Linked DNA regions of Variovorax paradoxus. Each later gene encodes a partner of the first gene's protein in a complex. Links are inferred from orthologs where the notes say so. Each region holds a gene or a part of one and is shown on either strand. Other genes may lie near its edges. The genes, in order: eno and L3V85_RS10270.

Region 1 (7,446 bases):
CGCTTCGGCGCCGCCGCCATGCAGGACTACGCGCGCACTTCGCCAGCCTGGGCGACGGTGATGCGCCATCGCGGCACGCCGGCCGCCGAGGCCATGGCCGCGCTGGTGCGCGCGCGCTTTCCGCGCATCTGGAGCGAGTTGCAGGGCCTTGCGGCCGGACTGGAACTGCCGTTCGAAGACGTGTTCCTGTGGAACTGCCGCGGCGACCTGTGGGCCATGGCGCCGGACGGGTGCACCACGGTGCAGCAGGCGGGCGTGCAGCGCCGCATCACCCACAACGAAGACGGCGACCCGGCCTTCGCCGGGCGGTGCGCGATCGCGGCGTGCGCGGTGGAGGGCGGTGCGTCTTTCGCTTCCTTCGTCTATCCGGGATCGCTGCCGGGCCATACCTTCGCGGTGACCGAGCGCGGCCTTGCCATGACGGTGAACAACCTGCGATGCCTGAACGTGCGGCCCGGCGTTCCGCGGATGGTTCTCACGCGTGCGCTGCTGGAGGCGGGCAGCCTGCAGGAGGTGCGCGAACTGCTGGCATCCGGCGAGCGTGCGGGCGGCTTCCATCTCACCGTGGCGCACCGGGCGTCGCCCGAGTTGCTCGGCGTGGAGTTCAGCTCCGAGGCCCTTTCGGTCGTCGAGATCGCGGGACGGCGGCTGCATGCCAACCACGCGCTGCATCCGGCGCTGGGCGATCTGCCGCAGATCGTCACCGGTTCATCGCGGCATCGGCAGCAACGCGGCGATGCGCTGCTCGCCGTGGGCGACGATCCGCTGCATCTGCTGGCCGACAGCGGCGACGCGTCGTTCCCCATCCTGCGCGCCGACCCGGCCGACAGCGACGGCGAGAACACGATGGCCACCGCGGACATCCGCATCGGCCCCGCGCGCGTCGAATGGCAGGTGTACGAGCACCCCTTGCAGCCGCCGCGATTCCATATGATCGACGGCCATGCAAGCATCGAACCAAACCAGCGTGCCCAACCCGCCTGAGATCGAGGCCGACGGTGCTTCGCCGCCTCGCACCGTCGAGGCGCTGCGGGCGCTCACGATGCGCCTGGGGCGGGGCGATGCGCTGATCTCGATGGGCAGCAAGGCGCACAGCGTGCTGGCGCGCCTGGTCGAGCGGCCCGAAGAGGTCGCGGTGCGCACCATCACCGAGCTGGCCGAGTCGCTGGGTGTCAATGCGTCGACGCTGACCCGCCTGGCGACCCGCCTCGGCTATGCCGGCTTCGTCGAGTTCCAGACGGTGTTCCGCGACGGACTGGCTTCGCGGCACCGTCATTTCTACAGCGAGCAGGCCGGCCGGCTGGTCGCGCATGCTTCGGAGCGCAGCACTCCGCAGGACGGCACCGGGCAGCGCCCCGAGATCGACACCATGGTGCAGATCGCCAAGGACTCGATCGCCAACACCGAAGGCTTCCTCGCGCAGCTCTCGGCCGACGAACTGCAGCAGGCGGCCCGGCTGCTGGCCACGGCACCGCGGGTTCGCGTGCACGGCCTGCGGCAGTTCAGCGCGCTGGCGAGCTTCCTGGCCTATGGGCTGGCCATGGTGCGCGGCGACGTGGCCTTGCTCGATCCGCATGGGCTGGGCGTGGCCGAAGGCCTGGCCCAGTTGCAGCCCGGCGACCTGGTGGTCGTGACGAGCGTGGAGCCCTACACGCGCAGCATCGCCGAAACGGCGGCCGCCGCGGCCAAGGCCGGCATGGTCGTCGTCGCCATCACCGACCACCGCGCGTCACCGCTCGCGGCCTTCGCGAAGCATTCCTTCTTCGTGCCCCACGGCAGCGCCTTCTTCAGCAATTCGATGGGCGCCTACGTCATCTTCTGCGAAGGCCTGCTGAACCTGGTCGCGACCGACCTGGGCAAGAAGGCGCTGAAGGCGCTCGAGCGGCGCGAGCGCTTCATCGCCGACCTGGGCATCGAATAGCGACGCGCCCGAGGCTCAGTCCTCGAAGCCGCCGAACGAGATGTCCGGCGCGCTCGTGTTGTGCTTGGACGGCAGGCTGCGGCCGAAGCGCACCTGGGTGGCCTGCAGGCTCTTCACTTCGGGCAGCGGCAGCACCTGCTGCGCGGCCTGCGGCGAAGCCTGCCAACGCACCTCGCTCACGTCGGCGTTGTCCGGCGTCACGTACATCGATCGCAGCACCGCGAAGGGCTGCGCATTCACGGTCGGCTTCGACAGCGTGACGTCGAGCGCGGTGCGCGCGCGGCTGATTTCGTCGACGCGCGCCACCGCGCTGCCGCCATTCGCGAAGCGCACGCGGATCGCCAGCGGTTTCGGATCGACGTGGATCGACGCGATGCTCACCACCGGCCGCGCGGCCGCCTCGACGGGCCCGAGCAGGAAGGACGAGCCATACACGCCGTCGCCGAAGCGCGGGTCCGGCAGCGGCTTGAGCCGCCAGTAGCCGTCCGACGGATAGAGCACGATGGCCTCGAGCGCCTTGCCGTTCTCTTTCTTGAACACCTGCAGCAGATGGAAGCCCTTGTCCTTGCGCTTGCCCACGCTCACCGGCACGCTCTGCGGACGCCAGAAGCTCGGCAGCGTCATGCCGACGATGCGCCATTCGGCGTTGTCGAGCAGCACCACGGTGCGTTTCTTGAAACGGTGCGCGGGGTCGGTGGGGTGGGCGCCGCCGTCGAAGTTGCAGCCCGAGAAGTCGGGCGCGGTCACGTCGTTGCCGATCTTGTCGAGGTAGTCGGGCTGCAGCGCCTCGATGCGCATGTGGCGGATGCCGTCGCCGCGCAGGGTGAGGGAGACGTTGTCTTCCTCGGCGCAGGCGGTGGTCGTGGTGCCGTTTTCCACGGTGGCCGCGACGGGTGCCGCGGCGGCGTGGCCGGCGGTCAGCAGCAGGGCGGTAAGGGTAGAGATGACTGCGGGATTGGCGAGGCGCGCGGCTGTCGAAAGGGGCATCGGGTCTCCGGTGAAGGGGATGTGCGCGCCGCCGGCTTACTCGCGGCGCGAAATCAGGTCGCTGAAGAGCTTATGTTCGCATTCCGGGTCGGAGCATTTCTCGCAAGGCCATGACCACGAGGCGGGCTTCGCTTCGAGACGGCCACGCGCACGGGTGCGGCCTTCGCTGCCGGCGATCGAGTTGATCGCGTTCCAGGCATTGGCGAGCCGTTCGCCGCCGCTGCCATGCACCACGGCGAACGAGAGCTTCGCGCCGACGAGCGCGGCGCGCACCAGCGCGTCGGTCGGCTGCTGCGCATGCGGGCCGTCGCGCATCTCGTCGGCCACCCAGGGCAGGTCGAGCGCCGTGAGCAGCGTGATCGCATAGCGCCGCTGCGCGGCCAGGGCGCCTTCGTAGAGCGAGGTGTCTGCGAAAAGCTGCTCGCTGTAGACCGCCGTCATGAGCGCGGTGGTGTCGGCCACCACCACGCCCGACGCGGCGGCGACGCCGATGCGGCGGGTCTGCTCGTCGGCGATGGCCTGCTGCTCGGCGGGGCGCGGCGTGCGGCCTTCGCGCTCGCACCATTCGCGCAGGTATTCGCCCACGAGCGTCACCGGCGTGCCGCGGTCCTGCAGGCGCTGCGCGATGGCGCGCGCCAGCTCGGTCTTGCCGGTGCTTTCGGCGCCCAGCAGCGCAATGACGCAGCCGGTCGGCAGTGTGGGCGTCATGCGCGTGCCGCCTGCGGCAGGCGTTGCCGCCATGCCAGGTAGCCGGCCACGCTGAGCGCGGCGAACACCGCATACAGCCCGACCGTGAGCCACAGGCCCTTGTGGATGAACAGGCCCACGCTGACCACATTCACCGCCAGCCAGATCAGCCAGTTCTCGATGAACTTGCGGCCGAGCAGAAATTGCCCGACCAGACTCAGCCCCGTGGCGAAGCCGTCCCACCAGGGCACGTCGGTGTCGGTGAAGCGGCGCAGGAAGAGGGCGATGGCCGGCCAGGCCAATGCGCAGGCCGCCAGCGTGAGTGCAATGCCGCGCGGCGAAAGCCGGCTGACATGCAGGGCGCTACCGTCGGCCCGGTGGCCGCGCAGCCACTGGGTCCAGCCCCACAGGGCGACGAAAGCGAAGAAGACCTGGAGCGAGGCGTCGCCGTAGATGCGCGCCTTCGCGAAGACCGCCATGTAGAGCAGCGAACTGACGATGGCCAGCGGCCATCCCCAGTGAATCTCGCGCATGTTGCAGCCGACCATGGCAAGCGCCAGCACGGCTGCGACGAGTTCGAGCCAACTGACGGGTGAGCCCCAGAGCAAGAAAGCAGGGGCCGAGAGAAGCTCAAGAATCAGATTCGCCCCCAGCGGGCACCGACGCGGTCTGTTCGTGGGACACCGCGGAACCGGCTTTGCCGGGCCGCCGGTGCCGCCCCCTGGAAGGGGGTTGGCGAAGCGACACGAAGTGCGCGAAGACTGGGGGTCATCCTAGTGCGCGATTTGTACGAACACTTCGTTCGGCTTGACCATGCCGAGTTCCGCCCGCGCGCGTTCCTCGACCATTTCGAGGCCGTCCTTGAGGTCGTTGACCTCCGAGGTCAGGCGCTCGTTGTTCAGCGCGGCCTTGGCGTTGGCTTCCTTCTGGTCGGCCAGCTTGGTCCGCAGCTGCGCCACGTCGCGCACGCTGCCGCGCCCGTTCCACAGCTGCCACTGCAGGACGCCCAGCAGAAGCAGCAGGATGATCGGTGGAACGAAGCGGGCGCGCATGCGCGGGGCGTCCGGTGCGTTACTTCAGGTTGTAGAACGCGCCGCGGCCCGGGTACACGGCGATGTCGCCGAGGTCTTCTTCGATGCGCAGCAGCTGGTTGTACTTGGCGATGCGGTCCGAGCGCGACAGCGAGCCGGTCTTGATCTGGCCGGCATTGGTGCCCACCGCGATGTCGGCGATGGTGCTGTCTTCGGTTTCGCCCGAGCGGTGCGAGATGACTGCCGTGTAGCCCGCGCGCTTGGCCATCTCGATGGCGGCGAAGGTCTCGGTCAGCGTGCCGATCTGGTTGATCTTGATCAGGATCGAGTTGGCGATGCCCTTCTCGATGCCCTCTTGCAGGATCTTGGTGTTGGTGACGAACAGGTCGTCGCCTACCAGCTGCACGCGCTTGCCCAGGCGTTCGGTCAGGTGCTTCCAGCCGTCCCAGTCGCCTTCGTGCATGCCGTCTTCGATGCTGATGATCGGGTACTTGTCGACCCAGGTCGCGAGCATGTCGGTCCAGCTCTCGGAGGTGAGCGAGAGGTTCTCGCCCGACAGCACGTACTTGCCGTCCTTGTAGAACTCGCTGGCGGCGCAGTCCAGGCCCAGGGCGATCTGCTCGCCGGCCGTGTAGCCGGCCTTGTCGATGGCTTCCAGGATGAGCTGGATGGCCGCTTCGTGGCTCTCGACGCTGGGAGCGAAGCCGCCTTCGTCGCCGACCGCCGTGCTGATGCCGCGGTCGCCCAGGATCTTCTTCAGCGCATGGAACACTTCGGCGCCGTAGCGCACGGCCTCGCGGAAGCTCTTGGCGCCCACGGGGATGATCATGAACTCCTGCAGGTCGAGGCTGTTGTTGGCGTGCGCGCCGCCGTTGATGACGTTCATCATCGGCACCGGCAACTGCATGCCGCCCATGCCGCCGAAGTAGCGGTACAGCGGCAGGCCCGACTCCTCGGCCGCGGCGCGGGCCACGGCCATCGAGACGGCGAGGGTGGCGTTGGCGCCCAGGCGGGCCTTGTTGTCGGTGCCGTCCAGGTCGATCATCGTGCGATCGAGGAAGGCCTGTTCGCTGGCGTCGAGGCCGAGCACGGCTTCCGAGATCTCGGTGTTGATGTTCTCCACGGCCTTGAGCACGCCCTTGCCCAGGTAGCGGCTCTTGTCGCCGTCGCGCAGCTCGATGGCTTCGCGCGAACCGGTCGACGCGCCCGAGGGCACGGCCGCACGGCCCATGGTGCCCGACTCCAGCAGCACGTCGCATTCGACGGTGGGGTTGCCTCGGCTGTCGAGAATTTCGCGGCCGACGATGTCAACGATTGCACTCATCTTTTGTCTTTCTCTTTCGGTTCTCTTTGGCGGATGAATAAATGGGGCAGGGGGCTCAGAGGCCTTCGACGGCGATCATGTTCATGATCGCGGCACCGGCGCGCGCTTCGCGGGCCTTGAGGTATTCGGGCGTTTCGTAGAAGGCCTTGGCCTTCTCGAAGCTGGCGAACTTGAGGATGACGATGCGCGTGGGCTTCCAGTCGCCCTCCAGCGGCTGGACCTGGCCGCCGCGCACGCACACCTCGGCGCCGTGCGCCTGCATGGCGGCGCTCGACCACTTCTTGTATTCCTCGTACTGCGTCGGGTTGGTCACCTCGACGTGTGCGATGACGTATCCGCTGCTCATGCGACGGCCTTCAGTGCCTTGTTGGTGCTGCCGGCGCCCTTGTCCTTGTGCTCGAGCGCCGCCTTGATGAAGGCGTTGAACAGCGGATGGCCGCCCCACGGGGTCGACTTGAACTCGGGGTGGAACTGCACGCCCATGAACCACGGGTGCACGTCCTGCGGCAGCTCGACGATTTCGGTCAGGTGCTCGCGCTGCGTGAGCGCCGAGATCACGAGGCCGGCCTTGCGCAGTTCGTCGAGGTAGTTGACGTTGGCTTCGTAGCGGTGGCGGTGGCGCTCGGTGACCACGTCGCCGTAGATGCTGTGGGCCAGCGTACCGGGCGAGACGTCGGAGCTCTGCGCGCCCAGGCGCATGGTGCCGCCGAGGTCGGACTTCTCGTCGCGCGTCTTCACGGTGCCGTCGGCGTCCTTCCACTCGGTGATCAGCGCGATCACGGGGGTGGGCGTCTCGGGGTCGAACTCGGTGCTGTTGGCGTTCTTGAGGCCTGCCACGTGGCGGGCGTATTCGATGGTGGCCACCTGCATGCCCAGGCAGATGCCGAGGTAGGGCACCTTGCCTTCGCGGGCGAAGCGCGCGGCCGAGATCTTGCCTTCCACGCCGCGCTGGCCGAAGCCGCCGGGCACCAGGATGGCGTCGTACTTGGCCAGGCGGGACACGTCCTGCGCGTTGATGGTCTCGGAGTCGATGTAGTCGATCTTCACGCGCGCATGGTTCTTCATGCCGGCGTGGCGCAGGGCTTCGTTCAGCGACTTGTAGCTGTCCGACAGGTCCACGTACTTGCCGACCATGGCGATCGACACTTCCTTTTGCGGATGCTCGACTTCGTAGACCAGGTCGTCCCAGCGCTGCAGCTTGGCGGGCGGGGTGTTGATGCGCAGCTTGTCGCAGATCAGGCCGTCCAGGCCCTGCTCGTGCAGCATGCGGGGCACCTTGTAGATGGTGTCCACGTCCCACATGGAGATCACGCCCCATTCGGGCACGTTGGAGAACAGCGAGATCTTGGCGCGCTCGTCGTCGGGGATCGGGCGGTCGGCGCGGCACAGCAGGGCGTCGGCCTGAATGCCGATTTCGCGCAGCTTCTGCGCGGTGTGCTGCGTGGGCTTGGTCTTGAGCTCGCCGGCGGCGGCGATCCAGGGCACGTAGCTCAGGT
Region 2 (8,288 bases), 2.9 Mb from region 1 along the record:
CAGGTTTCACCGCCATGAATCACGTCGAAAGGCACGGCGAGGCCGCCCTCGACCAGGTCCGAGGCATTGCACAGCGGGATGCGTTCTTCGCTCATGGCGGCACTTTGGTGTGTTGTTCAGGCGTTGCCCATAAGCCACGCTTCGAGGTCGGCCACCGAGTGTGCGACGTGCAGTGGCTTGAATTCGTCGAAGCTGGCGGGCTCGTGGGCACCGTAGCTCACGCCCACGCTGGCACAGCCGGCGTTCTGCGCCAGCTGCAGGTCGTGCGTGGTGTCGCCGATCATCAGGGTGCGTTCGGGCGTCACGTCGAGCTCTTCCATCAGCTCCAGCAGCATGCGCGGATGCGGCTTGCCGAAGGTCTCGTCGGCAGTACGGGAGGCGTCGAAGCGGTCGCGCAGCGCGACCGACTTCAGCGCCTCGTTCAGGCCTCGGCGCGACTTGCCGGTGGCCACGGCCAGCTTGTGGCCGCGCGCGCGCAGCGCATCGAGCATCTGCAGCACGCCGTCGAACAGCACCAGGTCGTCCTGGTGTTGCAGGTAGTGATAGCGGTAGCGCGCCCCCAGCTCGGGATACTTTTCCTTCGGCACGTCGGGCGCCGCACGCGCCAGCGCCTCGGCCAGGCCCAGGCCGATGACCCAGGCGGCGTCGTTCTCGCTCGGCTTGGCGCCGCCGACGTCGATCACCGCCGCCTGGATGCAGCGCACGATCAGGCGCGTGGAGTCGTAGAGGGTGCCGTCCCAGTCGAAAGCGATCAGGTCGAAGCGTAGAGGTCGGGAAGCGTCAGTCATGGGCCGTGGGAGTGGGGTGTTGGGCCATTGCCTCGAGGGCGGTGGGCGGCATCAGCGTATTCAGTTCGGGCGGCAGGCCGGCCTGCAGCGCCACGCGTTCTCCGCTGGCCGGATGGTTGAATTGCAGGCGCCAGGCATGCAGGAACATGCGCTTGAGGCCGATTTTCTGCAGGGCGCGCTGGCGATCGGATTCGCCGTACTTGTCGTCGCCGGCGATCGGATGGCCCGCCGACGCGAGGTGCACGCGGATCTGGTGAGTGCGCCCGGTCTTGATGGTCACGGCCAGCAATGACATCGGCGTGGCATCGCCCGGCAGCGTGAGCCGCGCCAGCACGCGCACCAGCGTCACGGCGCGCATCGCGTCCGGATGGTCCTTGGCGACCACGCGCACGCGGCGCTCGCCCGCACCGGCGCCCGAACCGTCGGGCAGCAGGTACTTGGCCAGCGGCGCGTCGAGCACCTTCTTGTTGGCGGGCCACGCGCCCTCGACCAGCGCCAGATAGGTCTTGCCGGTCTCGCGTTCGCGGAACTGGTCTTGCAAGGCGACCAGCGCGCTGCGCTTCTTGGCGACCAGCAGGATGCCGGAGGTTTCGCGGTCGAGCCGGTGCACCAGTTCCAGGAACTTGGCGCCCGGCCGCGCCGTGCGCAATTGCTCGATCACACCGAAGCTCACGCCGCTGCCGCCGTGCACGGCCACGCCGGCCGGCTTGTCGATGGCCAGGACGGCGTCGTCCTCCAGCAGCACCGGGAACTCGCGCGCTGGCGCGGGCGGGGTGGCGCCATCTTCCGCGCGCGCGGAAATCCGGATCGGCGGCAGCCGCAGCACGTCGCCCGCCTCGATGCGGGTTTCGGCCTGCACGCGGCCCTTGTTGATGCGCACCTCGCCCGAACGGATGATCCGGTAGACATGCGTCTTGGGCACGCCTTTCAGATGGCGGAACAGAAAATTGTCGAGCCGCTGCCCGGCGGATTCGGCATCGACCGTGAGGAATTTGATGGCCGCATTCGGTGCCCCGGGCTCACCTGAGGCATTTTGGTCTGCGGGATTTGGAGCAGCCGCGGGGCTCTGCTTCGCACCTATAATGTTTTTCACCAGCGCGGTCATGTAAGTGCTTGATTAGACAGAAGTTTAGTCCACTGCCATCAAATACCCAGGGCGGCGCTGTGAGGTCGATGCCGCTTTGGCGCCGAGCTGCAAACCCCGCGCAATTGCGCAAAGTGGCAGGCCCGGCACCCGAGTCAAGCCGACACCCACGAAACACCGATACGGAATACCCCAGCCTGCAGCTGACCAAGCTGCCGGCGGATCGAAGCGAGTCCCTTGTTGTGTTGATGCTGCTGATTCAAATGTGCCTGCGCTGGCTGATGCCAGTGGCCTCAGGCATTGGATCGCCCGCAGCGCGCGCCACCATTGCGCAACCGGCTATCAAAAAGATAGCTACTCAACACCGAATCTGGCTCGCGCCCATCCACGCGCCCCCACCCCGGCTGTCTTCTTGAGCTAACGCTCGAGAGGCCTGCTCGCGCCTGGCGCGGCAGTGACAGCATCCGGGGCCGAAGCGGCAATTCCCTGGTTTCGCGGGCGTCGTCCGTGCATCGTTGGCTCGTCAAGAGCCGGTAGAACGATACATATAAGGACAACGCATCATGAAGCGGATGCTGATCAATGCCACGCAGGCCGAAGAACGCCGCCTGGCCATCGTCGACGGGCAGAAACTGCTCGACTACGAAATCGAAATCGAAGGGCGCGAACAGCGCAAGGGCAACATCTACAAGGCGGTCGTCACGCGCGTCGAGCCCTCGCTCGAAGCCTGTTTCGTCGACTACGGCGAAGACCGCCACGGCTTCCTGCCGTTCAAGGAAATCTCCAAGCAATATTTCGCCGAAGGCGTGTCGGCCAGCCAGGCCCGCATCCAGGACGCGATCCGCGAAGGCCAGGAACTCACCGTCCAGGTCGAAAAGGAAGAACGCGGCAACAAGGGCGCGGCCCTCACCACCTTCATCTCGCTGGCCGGCCGCTATGTCGTGCTGATGCCGAACAACCCCCGTGGCGGTGGCGTCTCGCGCCGCATCGAGGGCGACGACCGCGCCGAACTCAAGGAGGCGATGGACCAGCTCGAGTACCCGAAGGGCATGAGCATCATCGCGCGCACTGCCGGCATCGGCCGCTCGGCGCCCGAACTCCAGTGGGACCTGAACTACCTGCTCAAGCTCTGGAGCGCCATCGACGGCGCGGCCAAGGGCGGCAAGGGCGCCTTCCTGATCTACCAGGAATCCTCGCTCGTCATCCGCGCCATCCGTGACTACTTCAATCACGACATCGGCGACATCCTGATCGACACCGACGACATCTACGACCAGGCGCAGCAGTTCATGGCGCACGTCATGCCCGAGCATGCCGCCCGCGTGAAGCGCTACCGCGACGACGCAGCCCTGTTCAGCCGCTTCCAGATCGAGCACCAGATCGAGTCGGCCTACGCCCGCACCGTGCAGCTGCCTTCGGGCGGCGCCATCGTGATCGACCACACCGAAGCGCTGGTTTCGGTCGACGTGAACTCGGCCCGCGCCATCAAGGGCGGCGACATCGAGGAGACCGCCACCCGCACCAACCTCGAAGCCGCCGACGAAGTCGCCCGCCAGATGCGCCTGCGCGACCTGGGCGGCCTGATCGTCATCGACTTCATCGACATGGACGAGTCGAAGAACCGCCGCGAAGTCGAAAGCCGCCTGCGCGACGCGCTGCGGCAGGACCGCGCCCGCGTGCAGTTCGGCTCGATCAGCAAGTTCGGCCTGATGGAAATGAGCCGCCAGCGCCTGAAGCCGGCCCTCTCCGAAGGTTCGTCGATCCCCTGCCCCCGTTGCGGCGGCTCGGGCCACATCCGCGACACCGAATCGAGCGCGCTGCAGATCCTGCGCATCATTCAGGAAGAGTCCATGAAGGACAACACGGCCGCCGTGCATGTGCAGGTGCCGGTGGAAGTCGCTTCGTTCCTGCTGAACGAAAAGCGCCCCGAAATCGCCAAGATCGAGCTCAAGCAGCGCGTCACCGTGCTGATGGTGCCCAACAAGACGCTCGAAACGCCGAACTACAAGCTCGAGCGCCTGAAGCACGACGACCCGCGCCTCGACCACATCGAAGCCAGCTACAAGATGGCCGACGAGATCGAAGACCCGACCTCCGTCACCCGCCGTTCGCAAGAGCCCACCAACAAGCAGACGCCGGTCATCAAGGGCGTGCTGCCCGACGCGCCCGCGCCCGTGGTGCCGCCCAAGCCCGAAGCCGTGCGCGCACCCGCTGCCGCGGCACCCGCACCGGTCGCTCCGCCTGTGGTTACCGCGCCGGTTCCGGCGCAGACCGGCTTCTTCTCCTGGATCAAGAACCTGTTCGGCGGCACGCCGGCCCCCGCTCCGGCGCCGGCCCCCGCCGCGATTCCGGTCGAACCGCCGAAGCCCCGCCGCGATGGCCGTCCCGGCCGCGACGGTGAAGCACGCGGCGGCTCGCGCGACGGCGAACAGCGCCGTGGCGGCCGTGGCGGCGAAGGTCGCGGTGAAGGCCGCAACGCGGAAGGCCGCGGCGAAGGCGGCGGACGTTCGGGTGGTCGCGACGGCGAACGCCGCGGCGGCCGCGGCGGCGAGCGCCGTGAAGGACGCGAAGGCCGTGAAGGTCGCAACAGCAGCGAACTGCGCGCCGACGGCGCCCCGCAGCAACCGCGTGAACAACGCGAGCCGCGCGAACAGCGTGAACCCCGCGAGCCGCGTGAAGCGCGCGCACCGCGCGACGGCGAACAACGCCGCAACGGCCGTGGCGAGCGCCGCGAAGGCGAAGGCCGCGACGGCCGCAACGCACCGGCAGAAGCACTCGACGGCAACCTGAACCTCGAAGCCCAGCAACTGGCTTCGGGCGAAGAAGGCAATGCAGGCGAACGCGCACCGCGCGCCCGCGGCGAACGCCGTGAACGTGGCGAGCGCAATGAGCGTGGCGAACGCGGCGAGCGCAACAGCGACCGCGCCGAACGCAACGGCGACGCCCAGCAGCCGCGCGGCGAAACCGCCCTTGCCGGCGAAGACGCAGCAGCCCAGGGCGAGCGCCAGCCGCGCAACGGCCGCGACGAACAACGCGCTCCGCGCGGTGAACGTGGCGGCGAGCGCGGCGAACGCAACGACGGCCGCCGCGAGCGCCGCAACGACGCACCGCAAGCCGAAGCCGACGGACGCGGTGCCGAAGCGGCGGCAGCCGACGTAGAGCAGACCAACGACGCCGGCAACGAGCAGGCACCCCGCCGCGAAGGCGACGAGCGCCGTGGCCGTTCGCGTGACCGTTACGGCCGCGATCGCCGTGAACGCGGTCCGCGCGACGAAAACGAAGCCGGCGCACAAGCCGCCGAAGTCGCCGAAGTCGCCGTGGCGGAAGCCGCAACGACGACGGCCGACGTGCAGGAAGAAGCCCCGGCGCCCCGCCACCAGCCGCAACAGCAACTGCCGCTCGCGTCGGAGCAACAGGCCGTCGTGGCCGAAGCCGTCGTCGCCGCGCCGGTCGCTGCCGCGCCCGTGGCTGCCCCGGCGCCCGTCGCCAACGGCCGTGCGCTGCCGAAGGTCCAGCCCTTCGAGCTGCCGCTGGACGAACTCGCGCAGATCGCCCAGAACTCGGGCCTGCAGTGGGTCAACTCCGACGCCGAGCGCATCGCGCAAGCACGCGCCGCCATCGCCGCCGAGCCGAAGCCGGTGCACGTGCCGCGCGAGCGCCCGCCGCTGGTGGTGCTCGACGAAGGCCCGCTGGTGCTGGTCGAAACCCGCCGCGATCTCGGCTCGATGTCGCTGCCGTTCGAACAGCAGCAACAGCAACAGCCCCTCTGAGCGGAACCCGCCCGGAAATGAAAACGGCGCCTCAGGGCGCCGTTTTTTTATGCCTTCTCGTAAAGCGGCAGGTCCGGCATTTCGAGGATCAACTGGCCGAAGCGGCAGGCGCATTCGGTTCGCCCGCTCTCGCTCCAGATCAGCGAGAAATCGACGCTCGGCAGCGGCGGCAGCCCATAGCGGCCGTCGACGATCTTCATGCCCGGCTCCACGTCCTCGCGCGCCAGCACCGTGACAGCCAACCCAGCCAGCACCGCCGCGCGAATGCCGTGCGGGCTCACCGACGTGAAGACCACGTGCCATTCGAAGGGCGCGGCATCGAGCGCGGCGCCCGCCACCTCGCGGTTCACGCAGGGCTTCGGAGAAAAGGCCATCGGCAGCGAGGCGCCGGGCGGCGGCTCGAAGGTTTCCGCCGCCACCCAGACCAGCTGCGAGCGCCGCAGCCGCGTGCCTTCCACGCAATCGGGCGGCGACATCACGACTGCCAGGTCGAGCTCGCCCGCGCGGATCATCGCGCGCAAGTCCAGGTGCATGCTGACGCTGACCTCCATGCGCGTGGCCGGAAAGGCGCGCGCGAACTGCGACAGCAGCGGCGGCAACCTGTCGCCCATGAAGTTGTCCGGCGCGCCGAAACGGACCACGCCCGAGATCGGCGAGGGCTGGAAGCGCCGGGTCATTTCGTCGAGGGTGTCCAGAATCTGCTGCGCGTAGCGAAGAAAGTCCTCCCCGTCTTCGGTGACGGTGAGGCGGCGCGTCGTGCGGTGCAGCAGCGGCCGGCCCACCTGCTCCTCGAGCCGCCGGATCTGGTGGCTGACGGCGGATTGCGTCAGGTGCAGCCGCTGCGCCGCGCGCGTGAAGCCGCCGGTTTCCTTGACGGCGACAAAGGCGCGCAGCAGCGTGGGGTCGAAGTCCATGGCATCCGATAAATGATTGATCCTAATGAATTTTAGGAAATTAAATCATTTCCATCATGAAGCGGGTTTCACCAGAATCGCCCCGAAACCATTTTTCGGAAAGCTTCGATGTCTCTCTCCCACACCGGCAGGAACCGGGTCGCGCTGGCCGCGATTTCGCTGATCGCCCTCATGTTCGGCCTGGAAATCTCCAGCGTGCCGGTCATTCTTCCCACGCTCGAAAAAGAACTGCAGGGCGATTTCAGCGACATGCAGTGGATCATGAACGCCTACACCATCGCCTGCACCACGGTGCTGATGGCCGCGGGCACGCTGGCCGACCGCTACGGCCGCAAGCGCATCCTCATCATCGGCATCGTGCTGTTCGGCATCACCTCGCTGATCTGCGGGCTCTCGCAGAGCGCGTGGCTGCTCATCGTCAGCCGCTTCCTGCAGGGCCTGAGCGGCGGCGCGATGCTGATCAGCCAGCTCGCGGTGCTCTCCCACCAGTTCCAGCAGGGCAAGGAGCGCAGCAAGGCCTTCGCCATCTGGGGCGTGGTCTTCGGCATGGGGCTGGGCTTCGGGCCGATCGTCGGCGGCGCCATCGTCGCGCTGTCGAACTGGCAGTGGGTGTTCCTGGTCCACGCTCCGCTGGCCGCCGTGGCGCTCGCCCTGGTGCTCGGCAGCGTGAGCGAGTCCAGCGACCCCGACGCGCAGCGGCTCGACCTTCCGGGCATCGTCACGCTGTCGCTCGCGGTGCTGGGGCTGACCTACTTCATCACGCAGGGGCCGGGCATCGGCTTCGGCAGTCCGCTGGCGCTGGGCATCCTCGGCGCGTCGGCCGCGAGCTTCGCGGTCTTCGTTTGGGTCGAGATCATCAATCCGCATCCGATGTTCGATTTCTCGGTGTTCCGCATCCGCAATTTCTCGGGCGCGCTGATCGGCTCGGCCGGCATGAACTTCAGCTTCTGGCCTTTCATGATCTACCTGCCGATCTACTTCCAGGGCGCCCTGGGCTACGACGCGGTCACCGCCGGCTCCGCCCTGCTGGCCTACACGCTGCCCACGCTGGTAATGCCGCCGGTGGCGGAGCGGATGTCGCTGCGCTGGCGACCCGGCGTGGTCATTCCCCTGGGCCTCTTCGTCATCGGGCTGGGCTTCATGGCGATGCGCCTGGGCAGCGGCATGGCGGATGCGAGCTGGATCACCATGCTCCCCGGCTGCCTGCTGGCCGGCATCGGGCTGGGCCTGACGCACACGCCCGTCACCAACACCGCGACCGGCTCGGTGCCGAGCACGCGCGCCGGCATGGCCTCGGGCATGGACATGAGCGCACGGCTGATTACGCTGGCCATCAACATCGCGGTGATGGGCTTCATCCTGCTCGAAGGCGTCCATTCGCACCTGAAGGCCGCGCTGTCCGCATCGCTCGACGCGCCGCAGCTGCGCGCATTGGCGGAGAAGGTCGCGGCCGGCAGCTTCGCGTCACTCGGCGAGAGCTTTCCGGTGCTGTCGCAGGTGGACCCGTCAGGCGCCACCGTGCACGCGGCGCTGATGCACAGCTTCGGCTGGGTGATGCTCTTCGGTGCGATCGGCGTGTGGGTGCTGGCCGGGGTCAGCCTGCTGGTCTTCGGCAATGGCCGGCTGCCGGTGCCGGCCTGCGGATTGAAGGCGGCGAAGGAATCCGCCTGTTCCTGAGTGCGCTCAGGCGCTCTCGACCTGCGCCGCGCGCTTCCAGGCTTCGGCGGCCTGC

The links.
Region 2: the proteins of eno (region 1) and L3V85_RS10270 are in contact, whole or in part, in a solved structure (PDB 2FYM), measured with the Escherichia coli proteins. The link is inferred for Variovorax paradoxus from one-to-one orthologs.

The regions. Positions count from the first base shown.
Region 1 is NZ_CP091716.1:5,136,594-5,144,039, reverse strand. The notes cover bases 3,809-6,734. They hold eno (phosphopyruvate hydratase), read right to left. Parts: upstream 5,951-6,734; coding sequence 4,667-5,950; downstream 3,809-4,666. Other genes in these bases: L3V85_RS23675 (CTP synthase), read right to left, coding at 6,293-6,734; L3V85_RS23680 (DUF1330 domain-containing protein), read right to left, coding at 6,006-6,296; ftsB (cell division protein FtsB), read right to left, coding at 4,369-4,647; pnuC (nicotinamide riboside transporter PnuC), read right to left, coding at 3,809-4,233. Outside these bases: L3V85_RS23715 (C45 family autoproteolytic acyltransferase/hydolase), read left to right, coding at 1-984; L3V85_RS23710 (MurR/RpiR family transcriptional regulator), read left to right, coding at 944-1,921; L3V85_RS23705 (hypothetical protein), read right to left, coding at 1,937-2,908; L3V85_RS23700 (AAA family ATPase), read right to left, coding at 2,945-3,616; more of pnuC, read right to left, coding at 3,613-3,808; more of L3V85_RS23675, read right to left, coding at 6,735-7,446. UniProt on the Escherichia coli protein: Catalyzes the reversible conversion of 2-phosphoglycerate (2-PG) into phosphoenolpyruvate (PEP). It is essential for the degradation of carbohydrates via glycolysis.
Region 2 is NZ_CP091716.1:2,204,101-2,212,388, reverse strand. Bases 2,075-5,842 are described here. They hold L3V85_RS10270 (Rne/Rng family ribonuclease), read left to right. Parts: upstream 2,075-2,435; coding sequence 2,436-5,642; downstream 5,643-5,842. Other genes in these bases: L3V85_RS10265 (LysR family transcriptional regulator), read right to left, coding at 5,690-5,842. In the rest of the region: L3V85_RS10285 (Rieske (2Fe-2S) protein), read right to left, coding at 1-95; L3V85_RS10280 (HAD family hydrolase), read right to left, coding at 117-788; L3V85_RS10275 (RluA family pseudouridine synthase), read right to left, coding at 781-1,881; more of L3V85_RS10265, read right to left, coding at 5,843-6,556; L3V85_RS10260 (MFS transporter), read left to right, coding at 6,665-8,233; L3V85_RS10255 (heme biosynthesis protein HemY), read right to left, coding at 8,240-8,288. UniProt on the Escherichia coli protein: Endoribonuclease that plays a central role in RNA processing and decay. Required for the maturation of 5S and 16S rRNAs and the majority of tRNAs. Also involved in the degradation of most mRNAs.